DNA from 4 places in the Hoeflea algicola genome. Region 3 is predicted to be linked to each of the others. Evidence: predicted binding sites of a transcription regulator. Region 3 holds the regulator's gene; each other region holds the start of a gene.
The links. Region 3 encodes LexA, which represses DNA repair genes until DNA is damaged. Its sites were predicted from a motif close to TGTTCNNNNTGTGTTCNG; they were not measured.
Positions count from the first base shown of each region.

Region 1: the regulator LexA is predicted to act here: its motif matches at 1,273-1,290, upstream of ruvC (crossover junction endodeoxyribonuclease RuvC).
Region 2: the regulator LexA is predicted to act here: its motif matches at 2,023-2,040, upstream of OEG84_RS17920 (YifB family Mg chelatase-like AAA ATPase).
Region 4: the regulator LexA is predicted to act here: its motif matches at 2,192-2,209, upstream of OEG84_RS00485 (ATP-dependent helicase).

Region 1 is NZ_JAOVZR010000001.1:2,235,837-2,239,644, forward strand. Features, by position in the region: gene OEG84_RS10970 (AbrB/MazE/SpoVT family DNA-binding domain-containing protein) at 1-26, opposite strand, end outside; gene ruvA (Holliday junction branch migration protein RuvA) at 96-713, opposite strand; gene ruvC (crossover junction endodeoxyribonuclease RuvC) at 724-1,230, opposite strand; gene OEG84_RS10985 (LLM class flavin-dependent oxidoreductase) at 1,380-2,366, shown strand; gene OEG84_RS10990 (YebC/PmpR family DNA-binding transcriptional regulator) at 2,425-3,171, opposite strand; gene OEG84_RS10995 (GFA family protein) at 3,140-3,727, shown strand.
Region 2 is NZ_JAOVZR010000001.1:3,676,696-3,680,503, forward strand. Features, by position in the region: gene cysK (cysteine synthase A) at 1-274, shown strand, start outside; gene OEG84_RS17920 (YifB family Mg chelatase-like AAA ATPase) at 399-1,931, opposite strand; gene gshB (glutathione synthase) at 2,225-3,172, opposite strand; gene OEG84_RS17930 (YraN family protein) at 3,522-3,808, opposite strand, start outside.
Region 3 is NZ_JAOVZR010000001.1:616,898-620,705, reverse strand. Features, by position in the region: gene OEG84_RS03135 (molybdopterin molybdotransferase MoeA) at 1-929, shown strand, start outside; gene lexA (transcriptional repressor LexA) at 1,028-1,741, shown strand; gene OEG84_RS03125 (ComEC/Rec2 family competence protein) at 2,047-3,147, opposite strand; partial or broken gene OEG84_RS25445 (ComEC/Rec2 family competence protein) at 3,287-3,808, opposite strand, start outside.
Region 4 is NZ_JAOVZR010000001.1:94,678-98,485, reverse strand. Features, by position in the region: gene OEG84_RS00485 (ATP-dependent helicase) at 1-2,154, opposite strand, end outside; gene OEG84_RS00480 (fatty acid desaturase family protein) at 2,310-3,221, shown strand; gene OEG84_RS00475 (polysaccharide deacetylase family protein) at 3,257-3,808, opposite strand, start outside.

The DNA.
Region 1 (3,808 bases), 1.6 Mb from region 3:
GAGGTGATTTTCGACTCGAGGCCCATATCCTTACCTGACAATTATTTCCTTACTTGCAAACATAGTAAGGATTTGCACTTTCTGCAAGGAAGAGGCTACCGCGCCAACTCCTTCAGCCCCAGCCTGATCAGCTTGGCAGAATCGGCGTCCTCACCCGCAAGCTTCATCGCTGCGGCCACCGCATTGGCCGCCTGATCACGCGAGTAGCCAAGATTGGACAGTGCCGAAACTGCATCGGCCACCGGTGCAGCCGCAACGCCTTCGCCAAGCTCCTGCTTGAGCCCCATCGCCCCGCCCGCGTCACCACCGAACGCCGGCGCCTTGTTTTTCAGTTCGCTGACAATGCGCTGCGCCACTTTCGGCCCGATGCCGGGTGCGCGCGTCACCGTTGCCTTGTCCTGCAATGCGATCGCATTGGCGAGTTCGGACGGTGTCAGCGTCGACAGCACCGCCAGCGCCACCTTGGCGCCCACGCCCTGAACGCTCTGCAGCAACCGGAACCACTCCCGCTCGAGCGCAGTCTCGAAACCGAACAGCCTGAACTGGTCCTCGCGCACATAGGTTTCGATGAAGACGACGACCGCTTCGCCAACAGAACCAAGCCGCGACAAGGTGCGCGCCGAACAGAATGCCACATAGCAGACGCCGTGTACGTCGATCAGCACATGGTCTTCGGCGATCTCCTCGATTGTTCCCTTGAGTTTTCCGATCATCGGTTGCTCCTCATTCCGCCGCCATCCGCCAGGCCATCGAGGTCCGGTGGTGTGAATGGCAAATGGCGATCGCCAGCGCATCCGCGGCGTGATCACTGTCAAATGTTGCCTTCGGCATCAGCACCTTGACCATCATGACGATCTGCTTCTTGTCGCCATGACCAACGCCAATGACCGCTTTCTTGACCGCGTTGGGCGCATATTCGGCAACTTTCAACCCGGCCCGCGCCGGCACGACCATGGCGATGCCGCGGGCCTGGCCGAGCTTCAAGGTGGCTGTTGCGTCCTTGTTGACAAAGGTGTTCTCCACCGCTGCCTCGAACGGTTGATACTGATGCAGAACCTCTTCCAGACCACCATAGAGCTGGTTCAACCGCGAGGCGAGATCAAGCTTGTTGTCGGATTTGACCGTGCCGGAGGCGACAAAGCGCAAGGAATTCCCGAGGCTGTCGACCACACCCCAGCCGGTGTTCCTCAGCCCGGGATCAATCCCGATGATTCGAATCGCTTCTGCCATGAAAAAACCCTAGCCCGACAGGCCTGACCATTCCATCTAAAAGTGAACAAACCAAAAACAAACACCGCTGCCAGTTCCAACTGGTTTTGCATTTCGCTGGGCGGCTTCCTACATGAAGGCAACCCGAGACACTCTCTGAAAGATTCCCCATGACCGCCTTTTCCATTCTCGATCTCTGCCCCATTGTGGAAGGCGGCACAGCCGGCGAAGCACTCGCCGGTACCCGGCTGATGGCCAAGCAGGCCGAAGATTCCGGCTTCACCCGTTTCTGGCTCGCCGAACATCATGGCATGCAGGGAATTGCCAGCGCCGCCACCGCGTTGGTGATTGCCGAGGCTGGCCATGCCACCAGCCACATCCGTATCGGCTCCGGCGGCGTCATGCTGCCCAACCATTCGCCACTGGTCATCGCCGAGCAGTTCGGAACCCTGGAGGCGCTGTTTCCCGGTCGGGTCGATCTTGGTCTCGGCCGGGCGCCTGGAACCGACATGAATACGGCGCGCGCGCTACGCCGCAACCTTGAAGCCGGCGCGCAATCCTTCCCCGACGATATTCTCGAACTTCAGCATTATCTGGGCGATCCCGTCGAAGGCCATCTGATCGCCATCCCTGGCGCTGGCTCGCATGTGCCGCTGTGGATTCTCGGATCCAGCATTTACAGCGCCCATCTGGCCGCAGCACTGGGGCTGCCTTACGCCTTCGCCTCGCATTTCGCACCCGACATGCTGAGCGAAGCGCTTGACATCTACCGGTCCAAATTCACCCCGTCTGCGCAACTCGATACGCCTTATGTGATGGCGGCTGTGATGGGAGTGATGGCCGACACCGATGATGAGGCACGCTATCTGTTCACCACCTTGCAGCAGACCTTCGTCAACATGCGCCGCAATGCCCGTGGCAAGATGCCCAGACCGATCGACACCATGGACGGGTTCTGGACAGACATGGAAAAGACCGCCGTCGAACACACGCTGCGCTACTCGGTTGTCGGTGGTCCGGAAACCGCGACCCGCAAGATGCAAGACTTCATCAAGGCTACCAATGCCGACGAGATCATGATCTCGATGCCGATCCACTCATCCCAGGCACGGCTGAAATCGGTCGAGCTGTTCGGGAAGATGCAGCAGGCGCTCTGATACAAAGAAGCCGCCGGCCCTTGGGACCGGCGGCTTGATAGTTCAGATATCGATATGATCAGGCCGAAAGCTTGGCCATCACCTCGTCGGAAACTTCAAAGTTGGCGTAGACGTTCTGGACATCGTCATCATCGTCCAGCGTGGCAATAAGACGAAGCACCGATTCCGCCTTGTCTTCATCGACCGGTGTGGAGGTCTGTGGCTTCCACACCGCCTTGATCGACTGTGCCTCGCCCAGCGCTTCTTCAAGCGCACTGGAAACCTCGCCGATATCCTCGAATGCGCAGATGATGGCGTGCTCGTCCTCGCCGCTGCTCACGTCCTCGGCGCCAGCCATGATCGCGGCTTCCATGATCGCATCGGCGTCGCCGGCTTCCGGCGGATAGATGATTTCACCGACACGCGTGAACATGAAGCCCACCGAGCCGGTTTCGCCAAGCGCGCCGCCGGATTTGGCAAACGCCGCACGCACATTCGACGCGGTACGGTTGCGGTTGTCGGTCAACGCCTCAACGATCACGGCCACACCGGCAGGGCCGTAGCCCTCGTAGCGGACTTCCTCGTAATTCTCGCTGTCGCTGCCCGACGCCTTGTTGACGGCCCGCTGGATATTGTCCTTGGGCATCGATTGCGACTTGGCGTTCTGGATCGCCAGCCGCAACCGGGCGTTCATCGCCGGGTCCGGCGCACCCATCTTTGCGGCAACGGTGATTTCGCGTGCGAGTTTGGAAAACATCTTCGATCGGACAGCATCTTGCCGCCCTTTTCTGTGCATGATGTTCTTGAATTGTGAATGGCCGGCCATGACGCCCCTGATTATTGTGCTGTACTTAGGATCGCCGCCTTATAAATCCCTTGCCCTGTTTCGTCCAGAAGGTTCGGACATGCATAAGACAATCATCCCTTCACTGCCTCTGACCGGCGGCTGCCAGTGTGGCGCCGTCCGTTACAACGCACAGGCCCTTCCATTGGTGTTTTACCTTTGCCACTGCAGCGAATGCCAACGCCAGACATCATCGGCTTTTGGCGAAAGCCTGCGTTTCATCCGCTCTGCGGTGGAGATCAGCGGTTCGCTTCGCTGCGTGCGCCGCAAAAGCAGTTCCGGAAACACGCGCGAAGGCTGGTTCTGCCCTGACTGCGGCGTTCGCATTTGGCACGGCACCGAGGGATCTGCGGAAATCAACATCAAGGCAGGCACGCTTGATGACACCTCATGGCTTGTCCCGGCCGGCCATATCTGGACCCGTTCGAAGCAGTCTTTCATCACCATCCGCACCGGGGAACTCGATTATCCGGGACAGCCAAGCGACGGCTACGCCGAACTCAAGCGACGTTGGAACCTGATGACACTCGCCGAGTAAGCATGACACCGGATGCATTCCGGATCCTGCCAAAAAACGCCGGTTGCCAGAGAGCAGCCTTTACCTCTGCCGCCAACGCGC
Region 2 (3,808 bases), 3.1 Mb from region 3:
CCAGGGCATTGGCGCCGGCTTCGCACCTGCGGTGCTCGACACCTCGATCTATGATGAAGTCGTCAAGGTGAGCAATGACGAGGCTTTTGCCATGGCGCGCAAGGTCGCGCGGCTCGAAGGTCTGCCGGTCGGCATTTCCTCGGGCGCGGCGTTGGTGGCCGCGATCCGGGTTGGCCAGCGCGAAGAAAATGCCGGCAAGCAGATCGTTATCATCATCCCCTCCTTTGCCGAGCGCTACCTGTCGACAGCGCTGTTTGACGGACTGGGCGACTGACCAGATAGAGGATTCTCCGCCTGGCCGGATTAGTCATATTGCGGAACAACACCGCCAAACAATTGGCGAACCGACCGCCCGGCAATCATCCGGGCAGTGATAAATGCAGGTGGTGCCACGGCGCTTACGCCGCCACGGCCACGCGCTCGGTGGCGATCCGGTAGGAGATCGATTCTGCCAGGTGAATCCGGCCAACGGTGTCGACGCCGTCAAGATCGGCGAGTGTCCGCGCCACCTTGAGAATCCGGTGATAGGCGCGGGCCGAAAACCGCATCTTCTGGGCCGCATCGCTCAGGAGTGCCTGGCCGCCGGCGTCGGGCTTGGCGATCTGCTCAACCAGTGCCGTCGAGCATTGTGAATTGGTGCGGATATCGGGGCGCCCGAGCGCTCGGTAGCGGTCCAGTTGCAGTGCCCGGGCACGCGCCACCCGAGCCGCCACGTCGGCACTTTTCTCTGCTGCCTGCGGCCGGATCAGATCCTCGGCGGTGACCGCCGGCACATCGATGCGGATATCGATCCGGTCCATCAGCGGGCCGGAAATGCGGCCCTGGTAATCGCTCTGGCAGCGCGGACCGCGGGCGCAGCTGTGTCCCGGCTCGCCGGCCATGCCGCAACGGCACGGGTTCATTGCTGCGATCAGCTGGATATTGGCCGGATAGCTGACCCGGTGATTGGCGCGGGCAATCACGCTCTCGCCCGTCTCCAGCGGCTGCCTGAGTGAATCGAGCACCTGCGGCGTGAATTCGGGAAATTCATCGAGAAACAAAACGCCATTATGGGCCAGCGATACTTCCCCGGGCCGCGCCTTGAAGCCGCCGCCCACCATCGCCGCCATCGAGGCCGAATGATGTGGCGCGCGGAACGGCCGGCTGTCGGACAGTTTGCCGCCCGCCAGCCGCCCGGCAATTGAATGGATCATCGACACTTCAAGCAGTTCGGCTGGCGACAGCGGCGGCAGGATTGACGGCAGCCGCGCCGCCAGCATCGACTTGCCCGATCCGGGTGGTCCGACCATGATCAGGTTGTGCCCGCCGGCCGCGGCCACTTCCAGCGCGCGCTTGGCGGTTTCCTGGCCCTTGATGTCGGACAGGTCCGGCATATTGGCCGGGGCTGCGCGCATTGCCGGTTCGGGGCGCGCCAGCACCTGCGTGCCGCGGAAATGATTGGCCATGGCGATCAGCGAGCGTGGCGCCAGAATGTCGATCTCCGCACCCGCCCAGGCGGCTTCCGGGCCGGACCCTGCCGGGCAGATCAGCCCCTTGCCAAGCGCATTGGCGCCGATTGCGGCGGGTAGCGCGCCGGCCACCGTGGCAATGGTGCCGTCCAGCGCGAGTTCACCCAGCACCACATAGCCGTTGAGCGCGTCGCCGGGGATGGCGCCCAGCGTCGCCATCAGCCCCAGCGCGATCGGCAGATCGAAATGACTGCCTTCCTTGGGCAGATCGGCTGGCGCCAGATTGACCGTGACTTTCTTGGCGGGCAGCGCCAACCCCGAGGCGTGCAGCGCCGCCTGCACCCGCTCGCGGCTTTCTGCCACCGCCTTGTCGGGCAGCCCGACAATGTGCATGCCGACCTTGCCCGGCGCCACCATCACCTGGACGTCGACCGGCACCGCGTCGATGCCTTCGAATGCAACCGTACTGACCCGCGCAACCATTTTCCCTGTTTCCTCCCGACGCGCTTTATGTCGTAGCTTGCTCGCTATGCGCGAGTATTTCGACACAAAAACACAGAAATGGGAATGAAACAAGAACAATATGGAAACACATGCGCCGATAACGCGATTTCAGGTTGTGTCAGGTTGTGCGCGTAGAACGCTTTTTGGCACAGCCTATGCGGGTTTTTACTGAAATATAGGGAAATATTTGGCAAATCCGGGCGGATCCCCCGCCACGCTGTGCACCACGCCAAAAACCTTTCGTCAACCATCAATGCAATGGAACGTGGGCCCTACGCCCGCCGTGCTTCCACCGCATCCCAGAACAATGCCGCCACATCCGGGCCGCCGAAATTCTTGATTTCGCGCAAGCCGGTGGGCGAGGTCACATTGATCTCGGTCATCAGGTCGCCGATGATGTCGATACCGACCAGAATGAAGCCGCGCTGTTTCAGTGACGGGCCGATGCGGGCGCAGATTTCCTGCTCGCGCGGGGTCAGTTCGCTGTGCTCGGCACGGCCGCCTGCGTGCATGTTGGAGCGCGCATCCGTCTCCGCCGGCACCCGGTTGATCGCGCCGACGGGCTCGCCGTCAATCAGGATGATGCGCTTGTCTCCGGCCCGCACCGACGGCAGGTATTCCTGTGCGATGAACGGCTCGCGATACATCTGCGCAAACATTTCCAGAAGCGAGGCGAGATTGCGGTCGTCGGGTTTGATGTGGAACACCCCGGCGCCACCATTGCCGTAAAGCGGCTTGAGGATCATGTCGCCGACCTCGGCACGGAAATCATTGATCGCCGCCGGATCGCGGCTGATCAGGGTCTTTGGCATCAGGTCGGGAAATTCGGTGACGAAGATCTTCTCCGGCGAATTGCGTACCCACGCCGGATCATTGACCACCAGTGTCTTGGGGTGAACCCGTTCGAGCAGATGCGTCGAGGTGATGTAGGCCATGTCGAACGGCGGATCCTGCCTGAGCAGAACCACATCCATGTCAGCCAGATTGATTTTTTCCTGCGGCCCGAGCTCGAAATGGTCGCCCTCGACATCACGCAGGAGCATCGGCTCGGCCACCGCCTCAATGCGCCCGTCGCGCATCGACAACTGGTCCGGCGTGTAATGGAACAGCTTGTAACCGCGGTTTTGTGCCTCCAGCGACATGGCGAAGGTGGAATCGCCGGCAATCTTGATCGAGCGCACATGGTCCATCTGGACCGCGACATTCTGGATATTGGGCATAGGGCTGAAGTCTCCACCAATCTGCTGACTTCCACATAGGGTGTGGGTGGGGGGATTGCAACGGGGGAGCAGTCGGAATGCTCGGAAAGTCCCGTTTCGTGCGGAGATCATCCAAGGGGTACGAGCGCGTGGCGGTCTTTTCAGAAGGCTGCCCAACGGATCAATGGAAACTTGGTCTTGTGAGCGCGCGCCTAAACCCTTGCCCGCCAGCAAACGCGGTGCACCAGGTTGGCGGCGCAGACGACCTCGCAGCAATCACGGAGCACAGATCTTCACATGTCAGTTTCGGCCATGGGCCTGAGCCGCGGCGCTTCACCGGTCCGTCACGCAATCCGCAAGCGGTCAACCTTCAAAACGCATCCTGCAAATGTACCGGCCAGCGCCAGCGGCTGACCACCATGATGTCGCAACGCCAGGAAAGCTGGGCTGAATCGGGCTGTCGGCTGATGAACAACTCGCCCGCAGCCAGAATCCGTCGTTGCGCCGCGTAGCTCACGGCATCAACCCCCGAAGCCAGATCGCGGCGTGCCTTGACCTCGACAAAGGCAATCAGGTCGCTCTTGCGTGCCACCAGGTCGATCTCGCCTGCCGGTGTGCGGTAGCGCAGCGCCAGTATCCGGTAGCCCTTGAGCAGCA
Region 3 (3,808 bases):
TCACCGGCGCGCCGGTGCCAGCGGGCGCCGATGCTATTGTCATTCAGGAACATGTCTCACCGCTTGGCGACGGCACCGTGAGAATCAACGAGGCAGCCATAGACGGCCGGCATATCCGCCCTGCGGGTGTTGATTTCACAGAGGGAAAGGTGGGGCTCGAAGCCGGACGGCTGCTCGACGCGGGCGCGATCACCTTTGCAGCCGCCATGAACCACGCGAGCCTGCCGGTGGCACGCAGGCCAAGGGTGGCGATACTCGCCACCGGCGACGAATTGCGCCTGCCCGGCCAGAAGCTTGGCCCATCGCAAATCATTGCCTCGAACACCTTTGGAGTGGCGGCGCTGGCGCGTGGCGCAGGCGCCGACGTGATCGATCTGGGGATCGCCGAGGACCGGATGGAAGCGCTGGATGCGGCGCTTGATTCGGCAATTTCACAGGGCGCCGATGTGCTGGTGACCATTGGCGGGGCTTCGGTGGGCGACCATGATCTGGTGCAGGAAGCCATGACCGGGCGCGGTATGGCGCTCGATTTCTGGAAAATCGCCATGCGCCCGGGCAAGCCGCTGATGTCGGGACGGCTGGGTGAAATGCGGGTGCTAGGACTGCCGGGAAATCCGGCTTCGAGCCTTGTCTGTGCGTATCTATTCCTAGAACCGCTGGTGGCACGACTGGGCGGACGCCCTGCCCCGAAGCGGATCCAAAAAGCCATACTGACCAGAGACTTGCCGGAAAACGACCAGCGCCAGGACTATCTTCGTGGGGACCTTGCGCCGGGCCCCGAGGGCGGGCTCGAGGCAACACCGTCGCTACGTCAGGATTCATCATTGATGAAGATATTTTCGGATGCCCGCTGCCTGATCATTCGGCCGCCTTTTGCGCCGCCGGCAATAGCTGGCGACGCTTGCGATGTGCTGGTTTTGCGCCCCTGATGTTCCGTCAATGTTTCGGCTGCTCTTGCGGAACACATATAGAACATGGTATTTCGGTTCTGGTTTTGTTTCTCCTCGGGCACCGGGACGTATGAATCATGTTGACGCGCAAACAACACGAACTTCTGCTTTTCATTCACGAACGGATGAAGGAAAGCGGGATTCCCCCTTCCTTCGACGAGATGAAGGATGCGCTTAATCTTGCTTCCAAATCCGGGATTCACCGGCTGATCACGGCGCTTGAGGAACGCGGCTTCATCCGCCGCCTACCCAATCGGGCACGGGCGCTGGAAGTGATCAAGCTGCCCGAGAGCTACCAGAACAATTTGCAGCCGCGGCGCGGATTTTCGCCGAGCGTGATCCAGGGCAGCCTCGGTAAACCGGAATCGGTGCGTCGTGCAGTCCCTGCCAATGACGAACCGGCGACCACGGCAGAAGTGCCGATGATGGGCCGGATTGCCGCTGGCGTGCCGATTTCGGCGATTCAGAACAACACCCACAGCATCAACGTGCCGGTGGAAATGATCGGCCCGGGCGAGCATTACGCGCTTGAGGTCAAGGGTGATTCGATGATCGAGGCCGGCATTTTTGATGGGGATACGGTGGTAATCCGCAATGTTTCGACGGCAAGCCCCGGCGATATCGTGGTGGCGCTGGTCGATGACGAGGAAGCCACGCTGAAGCGGTTCCGCCGCAAGGGTGCTTCGATCGCGCTGGAAGCAGCCAACCCGGCCTATGAAACCCGAATTTTCGGCCCGGACCGGGTCAAGGTGCAAGGCAAGCTGGTGGGCCTGATCCGCCGCTATCACTAAAACTGCCCTGCCCGGCTGAACGGCCGGACGCGCAAACCGCGCGGTAAGACTTGAGACGAAAGCGGCCCGGATATCCCCTCGGATTTCCGGGCCGCTGTCATGAGCGGGTGGACGAAAGACAATTCTGGCGCCTTGGTACGGACCCAGACAGTATGGCGCCGGCATCTGCTGCTGCGGTCTGTTTTTATTGCCTGTTCGCGTGGTCGACTGAAGGCCGCACCTCAGACCGGACCGGGATTAACTTGAGAAATTCGTTATCTCGGAACCGCTGCCCGGTTTTGCGCGATGTGGGTTCGAGCCGCCTATTACGGCAAATCATAGCTTTGCGTCCGCCAGTCATAATAGCGCTGAACTGTCCACGGCCTGACGACCCCCTCAAGGGCTGCCTCGATGTCAAATACCGGACGTTTTCTGGGAGCACGGCCGCGAGCGCCGATACCACCGGATCCACGCACGGCCTGTGAAGCTACCCTGGTGGCAGCACTGGCACCGATCCCCGGCGGCGACCCTGGTGGATCGACATTGAGGATGCGAATCGCCAGGGCGCCGCTGCGACGCAAGCTGCGCGATGTGACCAGCGTCGCGCCGGAGCGGCAGGCGCTCATATAAACAGGGGTGGCGACGATCACCAGATCGGCGCGGTCACAAGCCGGGCCGATCAGTTCGGCGCGGTCAATGGCGATGATTGTCGCCTGCTTGTAAATCGCGGCGCAGACTCCCCGACTTGCGCACTGAAACCGGGAGGGCTGGTCTGCGGCAGCGGCCATCAGCGGATCGAGAATTTTTGCCTGCATTTCATGGGCCGCCTGTGTTTCGGGCTCGGTGGCTGTGGCGATCAAAGCGGTGCTGTGGGGCACTGGCGGCAGGTGCTGCGGACCGCGCAGAGCGGTCTGCCATTGCCGGAAGGTGAACTCCGAAGGGCGTGCGGCGTTGCTGGCAAGACCATCGGGGGTGTTCAGGCCAATCAGGCGGCCATCCTCGCTGACCAGAATATCGGGAGCCCGCGGCGCCAGCGGTGGTAACGCCAGCACGGCGCCTGCGGCGATCAGCGCGGTGCCCGCAAGCCGCAGTCGGCTGCGCAGCATGACCAGTACGATCAACCCAGCGCCTGCCGCAACGGTGGCGTGCAGCGGGATCTGACCGATCAGCAGATCGCCGCCGAATGCGTCGACATAGCGGGCGACGGCGATAACGCCGCGCAACCCCAACCCCATCAGTTGCAGCGGCCAGGCGTCGAGCCCGAACGGCATGGTCAGCATGGCGACCAGGCCTGAGGGCATGACCACGAAAGTCACCAGCGGCATGGCGAGCATGTTGGCGAGCAAGCCGTTTCCCGCCACCCGGTTGAAATGATGCGCCGAGAACAGACCAGTGGCGAGGCCTGCAACCAGCGAAGTGATCGCCAAGCCGATCAGCCCCCGGACAATCCGGGCCAGCCACTCCGGCGGTTTGAAGAAGCGGTGGGCGCTGTTGCCGCCCGATCTCGCGCGTTCGTCTTCGGCCGGTCAGCGCGGCATAGGCGGAGACCAGCGCTGCGGTTGCCGCAAACGACATCTGGAAACCGGGGCCAACCACGGCAGATGGCGAGATCAGGATGATCAGGATTGCGGCCAGCGCGACATTGCGCATGGTCAGTGCCGGCCGGTCGGCGAGAACTGCGACCAGCATGACAATTAGCATGATCCAGGCACGCAATGTCGGCACGCTGCCGCCCGAAATCAACAGGTAAGCGGTTGCGGTCAGCATGGCGCCAATGGCGGCTGCCTTTTTGACCGGCCAGGCTTCGACCAGCCCGGGAAACAGCGCCAGCCCCATTCTCAACCCGACGAACAGCGTGCCGGCGGCAAGCGCCATGTGCAGGCCAGAAATTGCCAAAATGTGAGCCAGGCCGGTTGCACGCAGCGCGTCGACCGTGGTCTGGCTGATGCCGAGCCGGTCGGAGACTGTAAGCGCCGCACCGATGCCGCCCGGATCACCTGGCAGAAGCGAGCGGATGCGCGCTGAGACATGTTCGCGGAGTTGCCGCAATTGGAATTTTGCTGCTTCGGCCAAGCCGGGGCTTGCCGG
Region 4 (3,808 bases), 520 kb from region 3:
CGAGGCGCCATAGGGGCCGCCGGACTGGCCGCCGCCGCCAAAACGCCCGCCCCGGCCATAGCCGCCATAACCGGTGTCAATCTCGGCAACCTCGACATGGGCCTCGGGCAGTTCATCGAGAAAGCGCGACGGCAGAGTCGATTGCCAGAGCCCGTGAATGCGGCGGTTGGAAACAAACCAGATGTGGCAATAGAGTTTGGCGCGGGTGAGCCCGACATAGGCAAGCCGGCGCTCTTCCTCGAGGCCCGAGCGGCCGCCCTCATCGAGCGCGCGCTGGTGCGGAAACAGCCCCTCTTCCCAGCCGGGCAGGAAGATGGTTTCGAATTCCAGCCCCTTGGCCGAATGCAGCGTCATGATCGAGACGGCGTCGAGATCGGGGTTGTTGTCGGTGTCCATCACCAGCGAGACATGTTCGAGAAAGGCGCGCAGCGATTCAAAGCCGGAGATGGTCTCGACCAGTTCTTTCAGGTTTTCGAGCCGCGTCGGCGCATCGGCAGCACGGTCGTTCTGCCACATCTCGGTGTAGCCGGATTCCTCCAAAATGGTTTCGGCCAGTTCATGGCCCGGCGTGTTCTCGAGCATGCCCTGCCAGCGATTGAACATCTCGACCACGTCGGTCAGCGACTTGCGCGGCCGGGCCTTGAGTTCGTCGGTGAGCACCAGTTCGCGCGCCGCCGCCAGCATCGGAATGCCCTTGGCGCGGGCGTAATCATGGACCTGGCGCACCGCCGCCTCGCCCAGCCCGCGCTTGGGGACGTTGATGATGCGCTCGAAGGCGAGATCGTCGGCGGGCTGGCTGACAACGCGGAAAAACGCCATGGCATCACGGATTTCCAGCCGCTCGTAAAAGCGCGGACCGCCAATCACCCGATAGTTCAAGCCAAGCGTGACGAAGCGTTCCTCGAACTCGCGCATCTGGAACGAAGCGCGCACCAAGATCGCCATGTTGTTGAGTTTGCGGCCCTTGTGCTGCGCCTGCTCGATTTCCTCGCCGACGGCGCGGGCCTCTTCCTCCGAATCCCAGGCGGCATGGACCTGCACGCGCTCGTGGTCGGGATCGGATTGCTCGGTGAACAGGGTTTTGCCGAGCCGGCCCTCATTATGGGCGATAAGGTGGCCGGCGGCGCCGAGGATGTGCTCGGTGGAGCGGTAGTTGCGCTCGAGCCGGATCACCTTGGCGCCAGGGAAATCCTTCTCAAACCGCAGGATGTTTTCAACTTCGGCGCCACGCCAGCCATAGATCGACTGGTCGTCATCGCCGACGCAGCAGATGTTGGGGCGCTCGCCCGTAGGCCGCTGGGCCAGCAGGCGTAGCCACATATATTGCGCGGTGTTGGTGTCCTGATACTCGTCGACCAGGATAAAGCGGAATTTCTGCTGATACTCTTTCAGCACGTCCGGATGAGCACGGAACAGCCGGATCGGCAGACAGAGAAGATCGCCGAAATCGACTGCGTTCAATGTTTGCAGTCGCTCCTGATAGGCGGTGTAGAGCGCCCTGCCCTTGCCGTTGGCAAAGCCGCGGCTGTCGCCTTCGGGAATCTCCGAGGGGCCAAGCCCCTTGTTCTTCCAACCGTCGATCATCTGCGCGAACTGCCGCGCCGGCCAACGCTTGTCGTCGATACCCTCGGCCTGAATAAGCTGCTTGCACAGCCGAACCACGTCATCGGTGTCCAGAATGGTGAAATCGGAGCGCAGGCCTGCCAGTTCCGCATGACGGCGCAACAGCTTCACGCCGATCGAGTGGAAGGTACCCAGCCAGGGCATGCCCTCGACCGCGCCGCCGACCAGCACACCAACGCGCTCCTTCATCTCGCGCGCCGCCTTGTTGGTGAAGGTGACGGAGAGGATCTGCGAGGGATAGGCCAGCCCGAGATTGAGAATATGGGCGATACGGGTGGTCAGGACCCTGGTCTTGCCGGTACCGGCACCGGCCAGAACCAGCACAGGGCCTTCGATCGATTCGACCGCATCGGCCTGTTCGGGATTGAGGCCCGATAGATAGTTGGGCCTGGGCTGTGCGGCAGCGCGTGCGGACTGGCTGGCCGCCAGCGCACGGGCAGCAATCGACCCACCAGATGCAGCGGCGGGCGCAGTGGCTGGTGACGGTTCGCCGTCGTCAAAAAACGGAATGTCGTCGTCTGGTGAGCTCATACCCCGTGAATGTAGTGATTCGGAGCCGAAAGACCAGCGTTCGCGGTTTATTCCCGTGGACGTATGCCGCAAACCGCTGGCTTGGGAAGGCATAAAGCCGGTTTCACCAGCCATCCGCTTTGACTAGAGTGCGCGCTTGTGCACGGGAGACCCGCATGGATCACAAGAGCTTTCTCGCCAGCCTGTCGGCCGAGCAATGCCGCTCGCTCAACGAGAAATCGGACCGGCGCGGGCTGACGCAACTGGCGCTGCACTTGGGCGCCATCGTGCTGGTTGGCGGGCTGATTGTCGTGCGTGTGCCTTTCTGGCCGTTGCTGATGGTAGTTCAAGGCATCCTGCTGGTGTTTTTGTTCACGCTGCTGCACGAGGCCAGCCACGCCACCCCGTTCCGCTCGGCCTGGCTCAACACCGCCGCCGCGCATATCAGCGGCTTCCTGATCCTCCTGCCGCCGCGCTGGTTTCGCTATTTCCATTTCGCCCACCACCGCTACACCCAGCTGCCGGGCAAGGACCCGGAACTGGCTGCGCCCAAGCCCGAAACATGGACCGAATATATTCGCCACGTGTCCGGCATTCCGCTGTGGACCAGCCAGTTGCACACGCTCTTCCGCAATGCGGCGGGGCGCTGCGAGGATGCGTTCGTGCCAGCAGGCAAGCGAAACGCGGTGCGCAACGAGGCACGGGTCATGCTTTTCGCCTACGCGGCGCTGTTTGCGGGCAGCATCGCGCTCGACACCCCGGTGCTCCTCTATGTCTGGTTGATTCCGCTGCTTTTGGGCCAGCCGTTTCTGCGGCTTTATCTGCTGGCCGAGCACGGCCGTTGCGCCTATGTCGCCAACATGCTGGAGAATTCTCGCACCACCTATACCAACGCGATCGTGCGGCGGCTTGCGTGGAACATGCCCTATCACGCCGAACATCATTCCTACCCGACGGTGCCGTTTCACCGGCTGCCGGATCTGCACAAGCTGACCCAGCCGCATCTGGCAGTGACCGAGCAAAGCTATGGCCGTTTCCACGCCAGATATGCACCGCACATCAATGGAACGGCTGACGCGTCGGAGTGAGTTCCGACCCGCCCTTCTCCGCCACTCGCAAGGGCTTACATCTGGCGCGATTTGGTCCCGGCATTTCCGGCGGATACCAGTACTTCGGGCATCCGCGAGCGACGGTATTGCAGAGCCACAACCTTGTAGCCGCCATCCTTCAACTGCTTCAGCAGCGAGGGAAGCATCGCTGCGGTGCGCTTATGGATATCATGCATCAGAATGATGCCTTTGCGCTTGGCTCGGACCCTGGCCATGGTGCGCGCTGCAATCGTCGCCGGGCTCGATGTGAAATAGTCCTTGGAGTCGATATCGACATCCAGAATGACCTGGCCGCGTTCGGCAACAGCACGGCGCAGCGCGCCTGTGTGCGCTAGATAGGGGAACCGGAAGAAGCCGACTTCAGTGCCTGTTGCCTTGGCAATCGCCGCATTTCCGGCGGCAATGTCAGTCAGCGCACGTGAGTTGCCGGCATTTGCCAAATTGGCATGGTTATAGGTATGCCCGCCAATGGAGTGGCCATGATTGACCACCCTTGCCGCTACTGCCGGATAGCTGCGGGCCATCTGGCCGACCATCAGGAAGGTTGCGTTGACGCCGTATTGATC